3 regions of the Streptomyces sp. NPDC059816 genome follow, and region 3 is predicted to be linked to each of the others. Evidence: riboswitches for the same ligand, from Rfam matches in the RefSeq annotation. Region 3 holds a riboswitch; each other region holds the start of a gene.

Region 1 (6,522 bases), on a different contig from region 3:
CTCAACGGCGGCCAGAAGGCCGACATGGACCGCCTCCAGGACCACCACCTCCAGTGGATGTCCCGGCTCGACGCCATGGTGGAGGAGGACGGCCACCTGCTCCTGCACTCGGACACCACCGCCTACCTCGACTACGGCGACTCCATCGAGGCCGTGAACGACACGGTGCGGGAAACCCTGACGCGCAACGACGCCGACGAGTGCTGGGACCTGTTCCGGAAGTTCACCAAGCGCTTCGCCTTCCGCGACGAAGGCGGACCGCAAGCCGCCCGGGAACTCCTCTCCGCCTACGGCGGCTCCCGCGTCGTGCACGGCCACAGCCCCATCCCCTACCTGCTCGGGGAGGTCGGCTCCGAGGACGACGACGACAGCCGCGGCCCGGTGGTGCACGGACCGCACGTCTACGCCGACGGACTCGCGATCGCCATGGACGGCGGCGTGACCATGGCGGGAAAGCTGCTGGTCCAGCAACTCCCCCTGCACGACTGAACGTTCCGCGGGCGATCGCGGAAACGGAGGATCTTGCGGCACCGGGGCACCATTTTCGGAAATCCCCTGTCACCGTGCGCCGTGCCGGCCCTACCATGGCCCATCCGTAGCAGGCTCCCCTCCGTTTCTGCCCGACGGCTCTCAACCATGTGAGCCGCACTCCCTACGGAGCATCGGGGGATGCAGATGAACAGCGTTCCGCGGCAGTTGTCGAGCGAGGACCGCACCGAGTACGAGCGGATCCTCGACGAGGCGCTGCGCACCACCGCGCACCATCCCGAACTGGGGCCCGTCAGCCACCGGTTGAACACCGAACAGCTGCGCAGCAGGGCCCTCGAAGCCCGGGCCCTGATCACTGCCGCGGCCACCACCGAGTACGACGCCTACGTCACGGTCCGCACCGAGGCACGTGCCACCGCCCCGCGCACCACGGGCGACGGCGCACCTGAGCCCACGGGCGCCGGCGTCCTGGCCGTCCTCGCGGTGCTCGCCCCGGTGCTCGCCGGGTCCGCCGCAGTGATCTTCCTGCTCGTCGGCTACGCCCTACGGGCGCTCAGCCCCGGGCTGGCGATCGGCCGGACCCTGCTCGCCACGGGCTGGGTCTTCGGCGCGATCACCGCCGCCGCGATCCTCGTCGCCGCGGCCGGACTGCTGTTCGCCGCACTGCGCAACAACGCGACGGCGCTGCGGGCCGCCCCGCGGCGCGAGATCGACGAACGGGTCGAACTGGCCCGCGCGGCGTGGCGCGACGCCCTGGTGGAGCACGGCATCGTGCCCTTCCTCCGCAACGCCCTGGCGAACGCCCCAAAACCCGACGCCGGGGCTGCCGGGACCGGCGGGACGTACGGCCCGGCAACCCCGGCGGGTGCCGGCACCTCCGGTCGGATGCCGCACCTCGGCTACCACCGGCCGGGGTTCAGCAGCCCCGACCGGGGCGCGACGGGGCCGCGCCCCAGCTATTCGAGCCCGGACTTCAGCAGCCCGGACTTCGGCGGGCCCGAACACCCGCCGGAATAGCCCGGCGCACGCGGGGACGCGTCCGGCGGGTCCGCGCGGATCGCCCGCGCAGACCCACCGCACGTCGGCCCGGCCTCGCCCGCTACGCCAACGGGAGGTAGACCCGGTTGCCCGAGGCCGCGAACTCCTTGGACTTCTGGAGCATCCCCTCGGCGACCTCCTGAGCTGAGGCGTTCTCGGCGGCGTCGCCGCCGAACCGCTCGTTGATGCTCTGGCTGATCTTCATCGAGCAGAACTTAGGCCCGCACATGGAACAGAAGTGCGCCGTCTTCGCGGGTTCCGCGGGCAGGGTCTCGTCATGGAAGGACCGTGCCGTGTCGGGGTCGAGGGCCAGGTTGAACTGGTCCTCCCAGCGGAACTCGAAGCGGGCGTCGGAGAGCGCGTCGTCCCACTCCTGGGCACCGGGATGCCCCTTGGCCAGGTCCGCGGCATGGGCGGCGATCTTGTACGTGATGACCCCGGTCTTCACGTCGTCACGGTTGGGCAGGCCCAGGTGCTCCTTGGGCGTGACGTAACAGAGCATCGCGGTGCCCCACCAGGCGATCATGGCGGCGCCGATCCCGGAGGTGATGTGGTCGTAGGCGGGCGCGATGTCGGTGGTCAGGGGGCCCAGGGTGTAGAACGGGGCCTCCTCGCAGATCTCCTGCTGGAGGTCGATGTTCTCCTTGATCTTGTGCATCGGCACGTGTCCGGGGCCCTCGATCATGGTCTGGACGTCGAATCCCTTGGCGATCCGGTTCAGTTCACCGAGGGTGCGCAACTCCGCGAACTGCGCCTCGTCGTTGGCGTCCGCGATGGAACCGGGGCGCAGCCCGTCGCCCAGGGAGTACGTGACGTCGTAGGCGGCGAGGATCTCGCACAGTTCCTCGAAGTTCTCGTACAGGAAGGACTCCTTGTGGTGCGCCAGGCACCACGCGGCCATGATCGACCCGCCACGCGACACGATGCCGGTCTTGCGGCGCGCCGTGAGCGGTACGTACGGCAGCCGGACGCCCGCGTGGACGGTCATGTAGTCCACGCCCTGCTCGGCCTGCTCGATGACCGTGTCCTTGTAGATCTCCCAGGTCAGTTCCTCCGCCCGGCCGTCCACCTTCTCCAACGCCTGGTAGAGCGGCACCGTTCCGATCGGCACGGGGGAGTTGCGCAGCACCCACTCCCGGGTGGTGTGGATGTTGCGGCCGGTGGACAGGTCCATGACGGTGTCGGCGCCCCAGCGGGTGGCCCAGGTCATCTTGTCCACCTCCTCCTCGATGGAGGAGGTGACGGCGGAGTTGCCGATGTTGGCGTTGACCTTCACCAGGAACCGCTTGCCGATGATCATCGGCTCGATCTCCGGGTGGTTCACGTTCGCGGGCAGCACCGCCCGGCCGGCGGCGATCTCGGCCCGTACGACCTCGGGTTCGACGTTCTCGCGGAGCGCCACGAACTCCATCTCGGGCGTGACCTCGCCGCGGCGCGCGTAGGCGAGCTGGGTGACGTGCTTCCCGTCGCGGCCCCGTCGGGGCTGGCGGGGGCGCCCCGGGAACACCGCGTCGAGGTTGCGCAGCCCCCCGCGCGGCGAGGTGTGCTTGAGCCCGTCGTCCTCGGGGCGGACCGGGCGTCCCGCGTACTCCTCGGTGTCGCCGCGCGCAACGATCCAGTTCTCCCGCAGCGGCGCCAAGCCGCGGCGGACGTCGGTGTCGGCGTGCGGATCGGTGTACGGGCCGGAGGTGTCGTACAGGGTGACCGACCCGCCGTTGGTGAGGTGGACCTGACGGACCGGCACGCGCAGGTCGGGGCGGGGGCCCTCGACGTACGCCTTGTGCCAGCCGGCGGTCGGCCCGGGGTCCGCCGGCTCGCCGGTCTCCCCGGTGGGGACCCGCGCGTCGTCCGTGGACCCGGAGGGATCGGTGGGGTCGGTCGCGGTCACGGCAGGCGTGCGTGCGTCCTTGATGGTCATGAGACCTACTCCCTACGCCGGCATTACCCGGTAACAGGTTCAGCGGTCGACGCAGCGGTTCTCCGCCGGAGCACCCGTCCGCGTGAAGCGACGAGCAGGTCCGGGTACGGAGGTCAGCGCCCTCTCAGCCCGGTGCTCCGAGCTCCCGCGTGTGCAAAGGTGCCCCCACGCTAGCGTCATGTCTGGCGTGCTGAACAGTGGGCCCCGCCCGTTCTTGCGATGATCGGGCGGTGACCACCACGCCGCAGCCTCCCGTCCCGCCCGCCGGACAGCCCTGGTCGCCGTCCCCCGCGACGGCCCCGGAGTCGACCGCCCACGGCCACGGCCACGGTCCGGACGGCCACGGCAGCCAGGGGGGAGGCGGGGGAGGCCACGGGGGCCACGGGGGCCACGGGGGCCACGGGGGCCACGGGCATTCTCACTCCCACGGTCCGGCTGCGCCCGTCTCGGCGAGGTTGCGCCGGATCATCGCCGCCGTGCTCATCCCCTTCGCCACGGCCGTCGTCGTGGGGCTGGTCGTCCTGTGGCCGGGCGGCGCCCCCACCCACGAGCGCACGGGCGTCGGCTTCGACCGGCAGACCGAGCAGGCGACGGTCACCCGGGTCGACCGGGTCGACTGCAAGTCCGTCAACGCGGGCGCCGTCCCGCCGACCGGGGACACCTCGACCGCTGAGGGAAGTCAGGCGCAGCAGCGGTCGACCGGCGACTGCGGCAAGGCCACCGTCGAGGTCACCACGGGTCCGCACCAGGGACGGACGTTCACCGAGATCGTGCAGCCCGATGCCTCGCGGAAGCTGGAGCAGGGGCAGAAGGTGATCGTCGCCTACGCCCCCGACGCGCCGCGGGACCTCCAGTACTCGGTCGCGGACACCAACCGTCGCCTTCCGATGGTGTTGTTGGCCGGACTATTCGCGCTCGCCGTGGTCCTCGTCGGCCGGCTGCGCGGGCTGATGGCCCTGGTGGCCCTCGCGGTGAGCTTCCTGATCCTGACGTTCTTCATCTTGCCCGCGATCCTCCAGGGCTCAAATCCGCTGGTCGTCGCGGTGGTCGGGGCGAGCGCGATCATGCTGATCGCCTTGTACATGTGCCACGGGCTGTCCGCCCGCACCTCGGTGGCCGTGCTCGGCACGCTGGTGTCACTGCTGCTGATCGGGGTGTTGGGTTCCCTGTTCATCGGCTGGGCCTCGCTCACCGGGGACACCGACGACAACACCGGGCTGATCCACGGGCTGTACCCGGGGATCGACATGAGCGGTCTGTTGCTGGCCGGGGTGATCATCGGCTCGCTCGGCGTGCTGGACGACGTGACCGTCACCCAGACCTCGGCGGTCTGGGAGTTGCACCAGGCCGATCCGACGATGAGTCGCCGCGCGCTGTACCGCGCGGGCATCCGCATCGGGCGGGACCACATCGCCTCGGTGGTCAACACCCTGGTCCTGGCCTATGCGGGTGCGGCGCTGCCGTTGCTGCTGCTGTTCTCGATCGCGCAGAGTTCCGTGGGCACGGTGGCCAACAGCGAGTTGGTCGCCGAGGAGATCGTCCGGACGCTGGTCGGGTCGATCGGCCTGGTGGCGTCCGTACCGGTCACGACGGCGTTGGCCACGCTGGTGGTGGCCGCGGACCGCCCGGGAACGGGCGCCGCTCCCGCGCGTACCGTCCCGTCGCCCGGGGGCCGGGGCCGCCGTCGCAAGGCGCGTACGGGCGGCTGAACCGTCCGGGACGGGTGCGGGTGCTCACCGGGGGACACCCCCGGGGGATGGTTCGGCCGCCACGTTGACGGGACGTCAACCCGCGCTCTGTTCCTCCGCCAGGATGCGGTCGAGCGCCTGGTCCAACAGGGAGTCGAATCCGGCCATCGCCCGTTCCTGGCCCAGTGGAACGATCTTGTCCGTGCGGTCGAGGAAGGCGATCAGCGGCGCCACCCCCGCGCGGAAGACGGCCTGTTCGACACCCACCTGAAGCGTGATCAACACATCGCTGAGGATCTCCGGATCGTCCGGGGCGATGTGCACGTCCCCGTCCCCGCAGGGCTCGGCGACCCCGTCGACCAGCAGCTCTCGGCCGAACGTCCAGCTCACGGGCGCATCGCCGGGGAGGTGGAAGGTCAGCCGCACGGCATAGGGATCGGCACTGTCGTAACGCAACTCCACGGGAATGCGGAAGGTGAGTTCCTCGGACACGAGAAAGCTCATCATGACTTCTGCCTGTACCGACTCGCGCATTGGCTACCCCGTCGTGTGGCGTCGACTGGCCAGGAATCAGCCCCCTGACACTCATGGCATCTTGCTTAAAGTACACGACAGATCACAAGGAGTGAGTTTTCAGATGCTGATAGAGAAGCCGAGTGTCCCTAGTAGCTTTCCGACCTCGCGCTCCAACCGCGCCAACGTCGGCAGCAGTCGGTCCTCCTGGTGCGCGGGCAGCGAGAAGCCGATGGCCATGGCCGTGCTGCCGGCCATGAGGGGCATCGCCGCGCAGACCGTCCCGAGCGCGTACTCCTGGTGCTCCAGCACCGGCTGCATGCGGTCGACGGCCGCGAGCCGCCGCAGGAAGGTCTCCTCGTCCCGCACGGAGTACGGGGTCACGTACCGGACGGGGTGCCGGTGCAGGTGGTCGCGGCGGGCCTTCTCACCGAGCTGCGACAGCAGGCACTGACCCAGCGCGTGGGCGTGCCCGGTCTCGCGGAAGTCCACCCACTCCTCGATCGCGGGATGCGCGGGACTGTCGGCCACCGCGGCGAGTTCGATCTCGCCATCGCGGTACACCCCGAAGTACACGGGCACCCCGAGGACGTCACGGCAGTGCGCGAGCGCGTCATGCATCCTGCCCCGACGGTTCTGCTGGGCCGCGGCGCCGGCCAGCCTCTCGGCCGCCTCCGCCAGCAGGTACACCCCCCGCTCACGACGCACGTAGCCCTCGTGGACCAGGGTGCGCAGCAGGTGGTACGCGGTGGGGAGCGCCACCCGCGACTCGCGCGCCAGCTGCTTGGCGGGCGCGCCCCCGCGGTGCGAGGCGGCGGCCTCCAGCAGTCGCAGCGCGCGCTGCACGGAGCCGATCAGGGTCGGAGCGGGATCATC
Region 2 (6,522 bases), on a different contig from region 3:
CGTAGGTCACCGAAACGAAGCTGGGTGCGACGGCCTCGATGCGCCGTAGCGCGTTCCAGAGGTTCCGCTCGCCCTTCGGGGTTTTCGGTGCCCAGAACTCGAACGAGTACGTCGTTTTACCCGATGCGAGCATGTCACGGACCGTACGCGCGCGATCCGTCCTGGTGGAAGCTGTCCCAAGGGCCATACGGGCAGGTTAGCCACGCCGGGGCCGTCCCCCAACCGGGCGAGGGATAAATCAGACGAAAGACCCCCGCGATGTCCACCCCTCGGACACCGTCCGTCCTCAGAGTGAGCGGAGCGGGGAGATGGGGGCCTACGGGTTCCGCAGTCGGCGGGCGAACTCGGCGGCTGCCGCACCCGGGTCGGTCGCCTCGGTGAGGGCCCGGACGACGACCACCCGGCGGGCCCCGGCCTCGATGACCTGATCGAGGTTGCCCAGGTCGATGCCGCCGATGGCGAACCAGGGCCGCTCGGGGCGCAGCCCGGCGGTGTGACGGACCAGGGCCAGGCCCGGGGCGTGCCGTCCCGGCTTGGTGGGGGTGGGCCACACCGGGCCCGTGCAGAAGTAGTCGGCGCCCGGCTGCCGGGCCGCCGCCTGCGCCTCCTCGTCGGCGTGGGTGGAGCGGCCGATCAGGACGTCCGGGCCGAGGATCGCCCGGGCTGCGGGGACCGGGAGGTCGCCCTGGCCCAGGTGGAGCACGTCGGCGCCGATGGCGTGGGCGACGTCCGCCCGGTCGTTCACCGCGAGCAGCTTGCCGTGCCGCCGGCAGGCGTCGGCGAACACTCGCAGGTGGTCCAGTTCCTCGGCGGCTTCCATGCCCTTGTCGCGCAGTTGCACGATGTCCACGCCGGACGCGAGGACGCGGTCGAGGAACTCCGGGAGGTCGCCCTGGCGCGTGCGGGCGTCCGTGCAGAGGTAGAGGCGCGCGTCGGCGAGCCGGGCGCGGCGCGTGGGAATGGAATCTGCCATGGCGGTACTGGTCCCCCCGTGGACGGTGCGGTGGTGCGTGGGCGGTCCGCGCAGGACAGCGCACGCCGAGCGAGACGCGCCCGATCAGGGGCGCGGGGAACTGCGCGAAGCCACCGCGCACCCCCACCGAACAGCGCACCGCAGGTGGGCGTACGGAGGGAGCACGGTGTACCGCGCAGGTGAGTGCGGTGCGCGGACCACCTCGGGTCCGCGCACCGGCGGCGTCGGCCGCTCAGTCGGCGGCGGGTGCGCGGCTCAGACGGCGAGCGCCTGCGCGCGGCGCTTCACCTCCGTACCGCGGTTCTCACTCAGGGCCTGGGCGGGCGTGCCCGGCAGGCTGGGGTCGGGGGTGAAGAGCCATTCGAGCGTCTCTTCGTCCGTGAAGCCGTCGTCCCGCAGGAGCGTCAAGGTGCCGCTCAGGCCCTTGACGACCTTGTCGTCGTCGATGAAGGCCGCGGGTACGTGCAGGGCCCTGTTCTCGCCGCGGCGCACCGCGATCAGCTGGCCCTCCTTGACGAGCTGCCGAACACGGGTCACCTCCACGCCGAACCGCTCGGCGATGTCCGGGAGGGTCAGCCAGGCGGGGACGAGAGCATCAATCTTTGCGTCAATCTCGGTCACGTACCCCAGCCTGCCACTTCCTTCTGACATCGGAAAAGCGGCCCGCTGCCGGTGGGGCCGGTCGGCCCCACCGGCGGCCCGCCCCGACGGGTCAGCGGACGGCCGACTTCAGGGGGCGCGCGGGGTCCACCAGCAGCCCGGTGTCGAGCACCGCGCCGGACTCGATCAGCTTGCGGCCCTGGGCGAGGTCACGGGGGCGGCCCACGGCCAGCAGCGCCACCAGCCGCCCGCCGCGCAGCCAGCACACCGACCAGGCGGCACCGGAGGGCTCCCCGCGCCACACCACCGCGTCGGCGCCTTCGTGGTGGCCCGCGTACTGCACGAAGCGCCCGAACTGCTCGGACCAGAAGTACGGCACCGGGTCGTACACGGCGGGCACCTCGCCGACGATGCCGGCGGCGACCGTGCGCGGGCCCTGGAGCGCGTTGTCCCAGTGGTGCACCAGCAGGCGTTCGCCGTACCGGGCGGAGGGGAAGGAGGCGCAGTCGCCGACCGCGTAGACGTCGGGCACCGAGGTCCGCAGGTGGTCGTCGGCGAGCACTTCCCGGTGCGCGCCGAGTGCGATCCCGGAGCCGGCGAGCCAGTCGGTGGCGGGGCGGGCGCCGATGCCCACCACCACCGCGCCGGCGGGCAGCACGTTGCCGTCGTCCAGGACCACTTCGCCCGGCTGCACGCGGACCACGCGCGCCCGGGTGCGCAGGGTGGCCCCGGCCTCCGCGTACCAGTCGGTCATGGGGGCGGCGACCTCGGCGGGCAGGGCGCCCGCGAGCGGCCGGTCGGCGGCCTCCACCACGGTCACCGCGCAGCCCGCCTCACGAGCGGCCGTCGCGAACTCGGCGCCGATCCAGCCGGCGCCCACCACCACGACGTCGTGTTGGTCGGCGAGCACCGGACGCAACCGCTCGGCGTCGTCCAGGGTGCGCAGCAGGTGCACGCCGGGAACGCCGTCCGCGCCCGGCAACCGGATCGGTTCGGCGCCGGTCGCGATGACCAGCGTGTCGTACGGGACGGGCCCGGCCTCGGTGTCCAGTTCGTGGTCGTCGGGGCGGACGCCGGTGACCTCCAAGCCGAGCCGCAGGTCGATGCCGAGCGCCCCGAAGTCCACGTCGAAAGCGGAGTCCTCGGCCTTGCCCAGGAGCACGGCCTTGGACAACGGCGGCCGGTCGTAGGGCTGGTGGGGTTCGGCTCCGATCAGGACGACCGGTCCGGCGAAGCCCTGTTCGCGCAGGGCCACCGCGGTCTGCACCCCGGCCATGCCCGCGCCCGCGATGACGACGCCCGGTGGCCGGTCGGCCGCGCTGCCCGCTTCGGCCGTCGCGGCCGTCCGGCCCGCCGCGCCCGTCTCCGTCGCCTCGGTCGCCTCGGTCGTTTCGGGTGCCTTGGCTGTCTCGGCTGTCTCGGTTGTCTCTTCTGGCATGTCGCCCTCGTCCGCCTCGTCCGCCTCGTCGGGTGGTGGGGCCGTCGGCCGGCATCCGGCTGTCCCCGGTCGTCACCCTAGACACCCGGACGCCGGCTCAGTCGGCGGTCGGTCCCGGCTCGGGCGGTGTCTCTTGCGGTGCCTCCTCCACCACGCTCGTTCCCCGCCCCTCGCGGGACTCCCACTCCCAGGTCTCCAGCAGCCGCACCCGCCCGTCCGGCAGGGCGACCACCCGGGACGCGCAATGTCCGGATGCGGTCGTTCCGTCGATGCGCAGTTGGACGTACCGGAAGTCCAGCCGGTCCCCGGTGCGGGTGCCGACGAGGTGGCCGCGGACCACCTCGCCGCCCGCGTAGTCGGCCCAGACCACGCCGCCGCGCTCGTGGTAGGCGAAGCGGGTGCGGGTGCCGACCTGGCCGGGCGCCTGGTCGGCCACGGGTACCAGGACCCGTCCGTCGAGCGAGGGCGCGGCCGGTGCGGCCGGTCGATCGGGCTGGTGCGGCTGGTCGGGCACGGGACACGACTCCCTTACTGGGGTGCGGGGCATCGGGTTAGGGTGGCCAACGTAACTCGCGGGAGCCCGGACGCACCGGGCTGAGAGGGAGGCTGACCGGCCTCCGACCGTACGAACCTGATCCGGGTCATGCCGGCGAAGGGAGGAGCGGAGCACCCATGTCTCGTTCAGCGGACGTCCTGGTGGTGGGCGGCGGGATCATCGGTCTGGTGACGGCCTGGCGGGCCGCCGGGCGCGGTCTGAGCACCGCGCTGGTGGACCCCGCGCCGGGCGGCGGCGCCGCACAGGTGGCGGCCGGGATGCTCGCCGCGGTCACCGAACTGCACCCCGGCGAGGAGCAGCTCCTCGCCCTCAACACCGCCTCGGCCCGTGCCTATCCGGCGTTCGCCGCCGAACTGTCCGGGGTCACCGGGGCGGACCTCGGCTACCGGCGCTGCGGCACCCTCGCCGTCGCCCTCGACGCCGACGACCGGTCCCAGCTACGGGAGTTGCACGCCGTGCAGACCGCGGCGGGGCTGACGCCCCAGTGGCTCAACGGTCGGGAGTGCCGGCGGCTCGAACCGATGCTGGCCCCGGGCGTGCGCGGCGGGCTGCGGGTGGACGACGACCACCAGATCGACCCGCGGCGACTGGCCGCGGCCCTGGTCACCGCCTGTGCGTCGGCCGGCGTGGTCTTCCACCGGCAGCGGGTCGAACGCCTGGTCATCCGCAGGGAACGGGCCTCGGGCGTCCTGCTCGCCGACGGCACCGAGCTGGCGGCCGGGCAGGTCGTCCTCGCCGCGGGCAGCCTCAGCGGACGGCTCGCGGGGGTCCCCGACGAGGTCGTGCCACCGGTACGGCCCGTCAAGGGGCAGATCCTGCGGCTGAGGGTGCCGCCCGGCTTCGGCCCGTTCCTGAGTCGGACCGTGCGGGCGGTGGTGCGCGGCGGACAGGTGTACCTGGTGCCGCGCGAGGACGGTGAGCTGGTCCTCGGGGCCACCAGCGAGGAACTCGGCTGGGACACCACCGTCACCGCGGGCGGCGTGTACGAACTGCTGCGGGACGCCCACGAACTGGTCCCCGGCATCACCGAGCTACCGCTCGTCGAGACCCGTGCGGGGCTGCGGCCCGGCTCGCCCGACAACGCCCCCCTGCTCGGCCCCACCGCACTGGACGGGCTGCTGCTGGCCACCGGCCACCACCGCAACGGCGTGCTGCTCACCCCCGTCACCGGGGACGTCCTGGCCCACGCCCTGGTGCACGGTGAACTGCCGGACGACGCACGCCCCTTCACCCCCCTCCGGTTCACCCGCCTCCCCCAGGAGCAGCCCGTATGAGCGCGTCACCCGCCCCCGGGTCCACGACCCTGAGCGTCACCCTCAACGGCGAGCACCGGGACGTCAGCCCCGGGACGACCCTCGACGACCTCGTCGCCGTGCTCACCACCGCGCCCGGCGGAGTGGCCGCCGCCCTCAACGAGACCGTCGTCCCGCGCACGGGCTGGCCGCGGATCGTGCTCGCGGACGGCGACCGCGTCGAGGTCCTCACCGCGGTCCAGGGAGGCTGACGTGGCCGACGACCCCTTCGTCCTCGGCGGCCGGAGCTACGGCTCCCGGCTGATCATGGGCACCGGCGGCGCCCCCAGCCTCGACGTGCTGGAACGCTCGCTGGTCGCCTCCGGCACCGAGCTGACCACCGTCGCGATGCGGCGGGTCGATCCGACGACCGCCGGCTCGGTGCTCTCCGTGCTGGACCGGCTCGGCATCCGGGTGCTGCCCAACACCGCGGGCTGCTTCACCGCCGGGGAGGCGGTGCTCACCGCGCGGCTGGCCCGGGAGGCGCTCGGCACCGATCTGGTCAAGCTGGAGGTCATCGCCGACGAGCGGACCCTGCTGCCCGATCCCGTCGAGTTGCTGGACGCCGCCGAGATCCTCGTCGACGACGGTTTCACCGTCCTGCCGTACACCAATGACGATCCCGTCCTGGCGCGCAAGCTGGAGGACGTGGGGTGCGCTGCGGTGATGCCGCTGGGCTCGCCCATCGGCTCCGGGTTGGGCATCCGCAATCCGCACAACTTCGAGTTGATCGTGGAGCGGGCGGGGGTCCCGGTCATCCTGGACGCGGGGGCCGGGACGGCCTCGGACGTGGCGCTGGCCATGGAGCTGGGCTGTGCGGGGGTGATGCTCGCCTCAGCGGTGACCCGGGCCCGGGTGCCGGTGCTGATGGCCGAGGCCGTGCGGCACGCCGTGGAGGCCGGGCGCCTCGCCCATCGCGCCGGGCGCATCCCCCGGCGCTTCTTCGCACAGGCCAGTTCGCCCGCCGCGGGGCAGGCCCGGCTGGACCCGGAGCGCCCCGCGTTCTGACCCCCTACGGGGCACGGGCCGTCCGGGGGCGCGGGCCCCCGGGTCGGCACGCCCCCGGCGCGCCGGCTCTTAGACTGCCTCCGTGGACAATTCGCTTCAGGACCCGCTGCTCGGGCACGTGCTGGACGCCCGCTACCGGGTGGACGCGAGGATCGCCACCGGCGGCATGGCCACGGTGTACCGCGCCCTGGACACCCGGCTGGACCGGGTGGTCGCCCTGAAGGTGATGCACCCCGCCCTCGCGGTGGACGCGGGCTTCGTGGAGCGCTTCATCCGCGAGGCGAAGTCGGTGGCCCGGCTCTCGCACCCGAACGTGGTCGGCGTCTTCGACCAGGGCGCCCAGGGCGCCTACGTGTACCTCGCGATGGAGTACGTGCCCGGCTGCACGCTGCGGGACGTGCTGCGGGAGCGGGTCGCGCTGTGCCCACGGGCCGCCCTGGACGTCCTGGAGTCGGTGCTGGCCGCCCTCGGCGCGGCGCACCGGGCGGGTCTGGTCCACCGGGACATGAAGCCGGAGAACGTCCTGATCGGCGATGACGGCCGGGTCAAGGTGGCCGACTTCGGTCTGGTCCGCTCGGTGGACTCCCGGACCGGTTCGACCGGTCCGGTGCTCGGGACGGTGGCGTACCTCGCGCCGGAGCAGATCGAGGACGGT
Region 3 (6,522 bases):
CCGACGAGCTGCGCCGGGCAGTCCCACCAGGGTCAGCAGTTCCGCCACCCGGGCCTCCTGCTCGGCCCGTGGGGCCCCGTGCATCCGCAGGCCGAAGGCGACGTTGGCGCCGACGTCGCGGTGCGCGAACAGTTGGTGGTCCTGGAACATCAGGCCCACGCCCCGCTGGTGCGCCGGCGTCCCCGTCCGGTCCCGGCCGCCGAGCAGGACCCGTCCCGCGTCGAGGTCCTGGAGCCCGGCGACCGCCCGCAGCAGCGTGGACTTGCCGCTGCCGCTGGGGCCGAGCACGCAGACGACCTCGTGCTCGGCGACGTCGAGCGACACCGAGTCCAGCGCGGCGCGGGCGCCGAAGCGCACGGTCGCGCCGTCCAGCCGCAGAGCCGCTTCGGTGTCCGTACGGGTGGCGGTGGCGGTGGCGGTGCCGGCTTCGGCGTCGGTGGTCGGGTTCGCGGTCATCAGAACTCCCCCGCGTGATCGGTCCGGAGGCGTTCGAGGAGCAGCAGGGACACGGCGCACACCACCATCAGGAGGGTCGAGAGGGCCATGGCCTGGCCGTAGTTGAGTTCCCCGGCGCGGCCGAGGAGCCGGGCGACGGCGACGGGCAGGGTCGGTTCGTCGGGGCGGGCGATGAACACCGTGGCCCCGAACTCGCCCAGCGAGACGGCGAAGGCGAACCCGGCGGCGATCAGCAGCGCCCGCCGCACCAGGGGCAGGTCCACCTCGCGCCAGGCCCGCCACGGCGAGGCGCCCAGCACGGCCGCCGCCTCGCGCAGCCGCCCGTCGACGGACCTGAGGACGGGCAGCATCGTCCGCACCACGAACGGCACCCCGACCAGGGCCTGCGCCAGCGGCACCAGCCACCAGGAGGCCCGCAGGTCGAGCGGCGGCTCGTCCAGGGTGATCAGGAACCCGAAGCCGACGGTGACCGCGGACACCCCGAGCGGCAGCATGAGCAGCGCGTCGAAGCCGCGCACCAGGCGCCCCGCGCGCCGGGTCAGTGCGGCGGCGGCGAGCCCCCCGATGACCAGGGCGATGGCGGTGGCGGCGAGCGCGTACAGCAGGGAGTTGCCGATGGCGTTGATGGGCGGCACGAGGAACGCACCGCCCTCGGCGGAGGTGAGCGACCGGTAGTAGGTGAGGGTGAAGGCCCCTTCGGTGTCCTGGAAGGAGCGGGCCACCAGCACCCCGAGGGGCAGCACGATCAGCGCGGCGACGGTGGCCAGCACCCCGGCGAGCAGGGCCCACTGCCCCGCACCGCGCGGGCGGCGTGCGGTGACCGAGGGGTCGACCAGCCGCAGCCCGTGCTCCCGGCGGCGCACGCTCCAGGCGTGGACGGCGAGGATCAGGCCGACGGCGACGAACTGCACGAGGGTGAGCACGGCGGCGCTGGAGAGGTCGAAGATCTGGGAGGTCTGCCGGTAGATCTCCACTTCCAGGGTGGAGAACGCGGGGCCGCCGAGGATCTGGACCACGCCGAAGGAGGTGAAGGTGAACAGGAACACCATCAGTGTGGCTCCCGCGACGGCGGGCCGCAGCGCGGGCAGGGTCACCGTCCGCCAGGCGGCGAACCGGGAGGCGCCGAGCACCCGGGCGGCTTCCTCCTGCCGCGGGTCGAGTTGGGCCCAGAGTCCGCCCACGGTGCGCACCACGACCGCGTAGTTGAAGAAGACGTGCGCCAGCAGGATCGCCCACACGGTGGTGTCGAGCCGTACGCCGGCCGCCCGGTCCAGCAGACCGCCGCGGCCGAGGAGGGCGAGGAACGCCGAGCCGGCGACGACGGTGGGCAGCACGAAGGGCACGGTGACCACGGCCCGCAGCAGTTGCTTGCCGGGGAAGGCGAACCGGGCGAAGACGTAGGCACCGGGCAGCGCGATCAGCAGGGTCCCCGCCGTCGAGGCGAGGGCCTGCCAGGTGGTGAACCACAGCACCTCGCGGATCTCCGGGCGGGCCAGGACCTCCCCGATCGCCCCGAGTTGCCAGACGCCCTCCGGCCGCAGCCCGCGGGCCACGATCGCGGTCACCGGGTAGGCGAAGAACACCGCGAAGAACACCACCGGCAGCGCCATCAGCGCGCAGCGCAGCAGCGCGCCCCGGCGGTCCGACCGGGTGCGCGGGGCCGCGGGCCCGGCGGCGTCGGTGCGCCCGGGGCCCGTGCCGGCCGCCGCGCCCGACCCGGACGGGTCACCGGGGCGGGGGCCGTCGGCCGCGCGGCCTACTTCACTACGAGCGAGGTCCACTGCTTGACCCACTGGTCACGGTGGTCGGCGATCCGCTGCGGGTCCATCGTCAGCGGCGAGGGCACCTCGACCGCGTACCGGGCGAAGTCCGCGGGGACCTTGACGTCCTTGTGCACCGGGTCCACGAACATGTTCAGCGGCATGTCCGCCTGGAAGGTGCGCTCGCTCAGGAAGTCCAGCAGGGCCTTGCCGCCCTCCGGGTTCTTCGCACCCGCGAGCAGGCCCGCGTACTCCGCCTGCTGGAAGCAGGTGCCGGTGGAGACGCCGGTCGGCGCCTCGGCGGGCTTGGGGTCGGAGTAGATCGCCTCGACGGGCGGGGAGGAGGCGTACGAGACGACGAGCGGACGGTCGCCGCCGGCCTTCTTGCCGCCGGCGGAGCCGGAGAACTCCTCGTTGTACGCCTGGTCCCAGCCGTCCACGACCTTGACGCCGTTGTCCTTCAGCTTCTTCCAGTAGTCGGGCCACGCGGCGCCGCCCTGCTGGGCGACGGTGCCCATGAGGAAGCCGAGGCCGGGCGAGGAGGTGGCCGGGTTCTCCACCACGAGGAGGTTCTTGTACGCCGGCTTCACCAGGTCATCGAAGGTCTCCGGCGGGGTCACGCCCTTGTCCGCGAAGTACTTCTTGTCGTAGTTGACGCATATCTCGCCGGTGTCGACGAGGGTGACCCGGTCCTGCTTGTCGAGCAGCGGCCGCTTCGGGAGCCGGACGCTGTCCGCGCCCGTCGCCTCGTAGGGCGTGAAGAGCTCGTTGTCGAGGCCGCGGGAGAGCAGGGTGTTGTCGATGCCGAAGAACACGTCGCCCTGCGGGTTGCCCTTGGTCAGGATGGCCTTGTTGACGGCCACGCCCGCGTCCCCGTCCTCCAGGACCTTGAGCGTGTAACCGGACTCCTTCTCGAACTCCTCCAGCACCTCTTCGGAGGCGGCGAAGGAGCTGTGGCTGACCAGGGTGACCGTCTTGGACCCGCTGCCGTGCCCGTCGTCGCCGCTCTCGGCGCAGCCGGAGAGGGTGACGAGGCCCAGCCCGGCCGCGAGGGCGACGGCGGTGGCCTTCTTGGTGGTGCTCACGTGGTTGTTCCTCCTGGAGCGGACCAGGAAGAGACGCGGCCCCGCCCGCGGCCCCCGGGGCGGGAGCGCGGGCAGGGCGCAACAGCTTGAGTGGTGACCGAACTTCCTACCCGGAATGACCCGGGCGAGGTTCAGAGGGTCTGCGGCCCGCCGGTGTGACCCGGCTGCCGCACTCTCAGCGCTGTGGCGCTCCCCTGTCGGAAAATGCAGTTGTCTGTCGTGAAGGTGCTGCGAATGGCTCGAACCGCTCGCTGCGCACAGGACGCTATGCGGGCGTTCGGGACAAGAGTACCGCTCTAGCGTTCGGATGCCGCCAGCTGTCCACAGGCCCCGTCGATCTCCTGGCCCCGGGTGTCCCGGACGGTGACCGCCACCCCGTGCGCCGCGATGGCCTCCACGAACGCCTTCTCGTCCTCGGGACGGGACGCGGTCCACTTGGAGCCGGGCGTCGGGTTGAGCGGGATGAGGTTGACGTGCACCCGCTTGTTCTTGAGCAGTCGCCCGAGCAGGTCACCGCGCCACGCCTGGTCGTTGATGTCCCGGATCAGGGCGTACTCGATGGACAGTCGCCGACCGGAGCGCTCGGTGTACTCCCAGCCCGCGTCGAGGACCTCCCGGACCTTCCAGCGCGTGTTGACCGGGACGAGGGTGTCGCGCAGCTCGTCGTCGGGCGCGTGCAGGGAGATCGCGAGCCGGCACTTGAAGCCCTCGTCGGTGAACCGGCGGATCGCGGGGACGAGCCCGACCGTCGACACCGTGATCCCGCGCTGGGACAGGCCGAGGCCGTCCGGCTCCGGGTCGGTGAGGCGACGGATCGCCCCCACGACGCGGTTGTAGTTGGCCAGCGGCTCGCCCATGCCCATGAACACGATGTTCGACAGGCGCGCCGGGCCGCCGGGGATCTCCCCGTCCCGCAGCGCGCGCATGCCGTCCACGATCTGGTGCACGATCTCGGCCGTCGACAGGTTGCGGTCCAGCCCCGCCTGGCCGGTGGCGCAGAAGGGGCAGTTCATTCCGCAGCCGGCCTGGGAGCTGATGCACATGGTGACCCGGTCCGGGTACCGCATCAGCACCGACTCCACGAGGGTGCCGTCGAACAGGCGCCACAGCGTCTTGCGGGTGGTGTCGTCGTCGCAGCTGATGTGCCGCACCACGGACATGAGGTCCGGGAGCAGGGCCTCCTGCAACCTGTCGCGCGCGCCGGCCGGGATGTCCGTCCACTGGGCGGGGTCGTGGACGTACCGCGCGAAGTAGTGCTGCGAGAGCTGCTTGGCGCGGAACGGTTTCTCGCCGATGGCGGCGACGGCTTCCTTGCGCTCGGCGGGCGAGAGGTCGGCGAGGTGCCGCGGGGGCTTCTTGGCTCCGCGCGGGGCGACGAAAGTGAGTTCTCCGGGCTTGGGCATGGTGCCTCCAGTGTCGCAGACGCGAGCCCGTGGCCCGGGTGCGTCGCCGGCGGCGGTGGCCGGCACCCGCCACCCCCGTCGACTGCGGGCGACCCGGTGTCCGTCGCGTTCGCGCTGGTGGTCGCCGCCGGGGGCACCGTGCGACGGCCCGTGTCGGCGGCGACGGGGAGCCGGGCACGGTGCCGCGAGTCACAGCGGCACCGCGCACCGGACGGGCCCGCCCGCACGGACGGGCCCGTCGTTCGCTACTCCCGGGCCGATTCCGGTGACGGGGGCCCGCCTGCGCGCGGCAGCTGCCGGCGGGCGGCGCCGCGTGCTCCGGGCACGGGGGCGCCGCGGTGCAGGAACATCAGGAAGGGGGCGACGTAGGCCGATGCCTCCACCGGCGTCGCGCCGCCGGCGAGGACGAGGACCACGCCGGCCGACAGCGCGCTGCCGAACATCGCGGCCCGTGCGAGCAGGGCTGCTCGCCCCTCCGGGTTTTCGGACATACTTGGACTGCTCCTGTTCCTCCGAGGACGGTGAGCACGGGCCACCCGCTTCGTTACCAGGCGCCGCGGGTGGCCTGCTTCGTGTGGTGGGGCACCGCCGGTGCCCGCGGTCAGGCCGCGTCGGTGGACGCGTATCCGTCTCCTTCCGGCCAGACGACGACGATCTTCAGCCCGGCGCACAGGTCGAGCAGGTCGTCCTCCGGGCGGGAGGGCACCAACAGCGCCAGCTCCGGCTCGGGGAGGAAGCGGGCGTAGTCCAGGAGTTGCCCGACGGCCATCCGGACGGCGCTCCGCCCGACCGAGCCCTTGGCCTCGTAGAGCCGGTTGGCCGTGACGTCGTAGAGGTCGGTCAGTAGCCACTTCGCGACGCCGGTCGGTGCGATGCGGTGCCGCGTCGTCTCGTGGCCCAGCAGCCGGAGGTGGTCGGCGTACCCCAGGACCAGCTTCGCCTCGGCCCGTTCGGCCTCGTACGGTTCGCGGGAGGGCTCGACCCACATGCGCTCGGTGTACTGCGCCTCCACCTCCAGCGTCTCCACCCGGGGGCTGTCCTCGGGGGTGTGCGGAAGCTGGGAGCCGGCGGGCGGGGCCGCCGTGAGCGGCTGCAAGCGGAACATGATGACGCTGCGGACCGGTCCGTCGTTCGTCTCCGGCGCCTCGGTGCGGTACCAGGGCCGCTCCTCGGGCAGCACGAACTCCCCGAGGTACTGGCACATGCCCGAGCCGAGGCCCTTGAAGAGGCGCAGGGCCCGGCCCTCGCCCTGGTGCTTCAGGATGGCCAGGTTGCCCTGGGTCATCTTCTGGTCGCCGAGTTGGCCCTCGCCGGCGTAGTGGTAACAGCCGTCGTCGCCCCAGCCGTCGAAGTAGCCGTGCTTGTGGCCCTTCACCGGGTCCGTGAAGCAGAAGACGTTGGCGGACACCCGGGAGGGCCCGATCCCGCCCTGCCGACGCCCTCCGTAGCGCTCGTGCAGCTCGACGCGCTTGAGGACGTCACCGACGGCGATGTCCCAGTCGGTCGCCGTGTCCGTTGCCATCCTGCGGGCCACCCTTCATGCATTTAGGTCTACTGAACCACCTAAAACTCTAGGCTACATGAAGGCACTTCCCTCTCGCCGAAAGTATGTCCACCCACACTCCATAGCCAGCTACGACCAATCCTACGGGACGGGACCACTGCAACACCGGCTCCCCCATCGGTCGTTCGAACTGCGGAGCGAACAGGGGAGGAACAGGGTGGGCTACCAGATCAGGTGCGGATCGACGCAGACCACTACGGGGAAACCGTGCAGGAACCCGGCGATGGTCGGCTACTCCCGCTGCCAGCTCCACC

Evidence for each region. Region 3 has a riboswitch for thiamine pyrophosphate ahead of ACFV88_RS17000 (thiamine ABC transporter substrate binding subunit). Riboswitches for the same ligand answer to the same signal wherever they lie in the genome.
Region 1: another riboswitch for thiamine pyrophosphate. It lies ahead of thiC (phosphomethylpyrimidine synthase ThiC); the one in region 3 lies ahead of ACFV88_RS17000 (thiamine ABC transporter substrate binding subunit).
Region 2: another riboswitch for thiamine pyrophosphate. It lies ahead of thiO (glycine oxidase ThiO); the one in region 3 lies ahead of ACFV88_RS17000 (thiamine ABC transporter substrate binding subunit).

Annotation. Positions count from the first base shown of each region.
Region 1 is NZ_JBHWIQ010000001.1:531,021-537,542, forward strand. Features, by position in the region: gene ACFV88_RS02525 (metallophosphoesterase) at 1-489, shown strand, start outside; gene ACFV88_RS02530 (hypothetical protein) at 670-1,506, shown strand; gene thiC (phosphomethylpyrimidine synthase ThiC) at 1,589-3,445, opposite strand; TPP riboswitch at 3,438-3,604, opposite strand; gene ACFV88_RS02540 (YibE/F family protein) at 3,676-5,154, shown strand; gene ACFV88_RS02545 (SsgA family sporulation/cell division regulator) at 5,230-5,667, opposite strand; gene ACFV88_RS02550 (IclR family transcriptional regulator) at 5,767-6,522, opposite strand, start outside.
Region 2 is NZ_JBHWIQ010000002.1:265,015-271,536, forward strand. Features, by position in the region: gene metF (methylenetetrahydrofolate reductase [NAD(P)H]) at 1-187, opposite strand, end outside; gene thiE (thiamine phosphate synthase) at 317-973, opposite strand; gene ACFV88_RS03770 (Rv2175c family DNA-binding protein) at 1,229-1,594, opposite strand; gene ACFV88_RS03775 (NAD(P)/FAD-dependent oxidoreductase) at 1,686-2,849, opposite strand; gene ACFV88_RS03780 (hypothetical protein) at 3,109-3,525, opposite strand; TPP riboswitch at 3,574-3,687, shown strand; gene thiO (glycine oxidase ThiO) at 3,684-4,841, shown strand; gene thiS (sulfur carrier protein ThiS) at 4,838-5,071, shown strand; gene ACFV88_RS03795 (thiazole synthase) at 5,073-5,867, shown strand; gene pknB (Stk1 family PASTA domain-containing Ser/Thr kinase) at 5,950-6,522, shown strand, end outside.
Region 3 is NZ_JBHWIQ010000011.1:157,206-163,727, reverse strand. Features, by position in the region: gene ACFV88_RS17010 (ABC transporter ATP-binding protein) at 1-456, opposite strand, end outside; gene ACFV88_RS17005 (ABC transporter permease) at 456-2,066, opposite strand; gene ACFV88_RS17000 (thiamine ABC transporter substrate binding subunit) at 2,213-3,301, opposite strand; TPP riboswitch at 3,387-3,507, opposite strand; gene rlmN (23S rRNA (adenine(2503)-C(2))-methyltransferase RlmN) at 3,598-4,704, opposite strand; gene ACFV88_RS16990 (hypothetical protein) at 4,950-5,195, opposite strand; gene ACFV88_RS16985 (restriction endonuclease) at 5,306-6,226, opposite strand.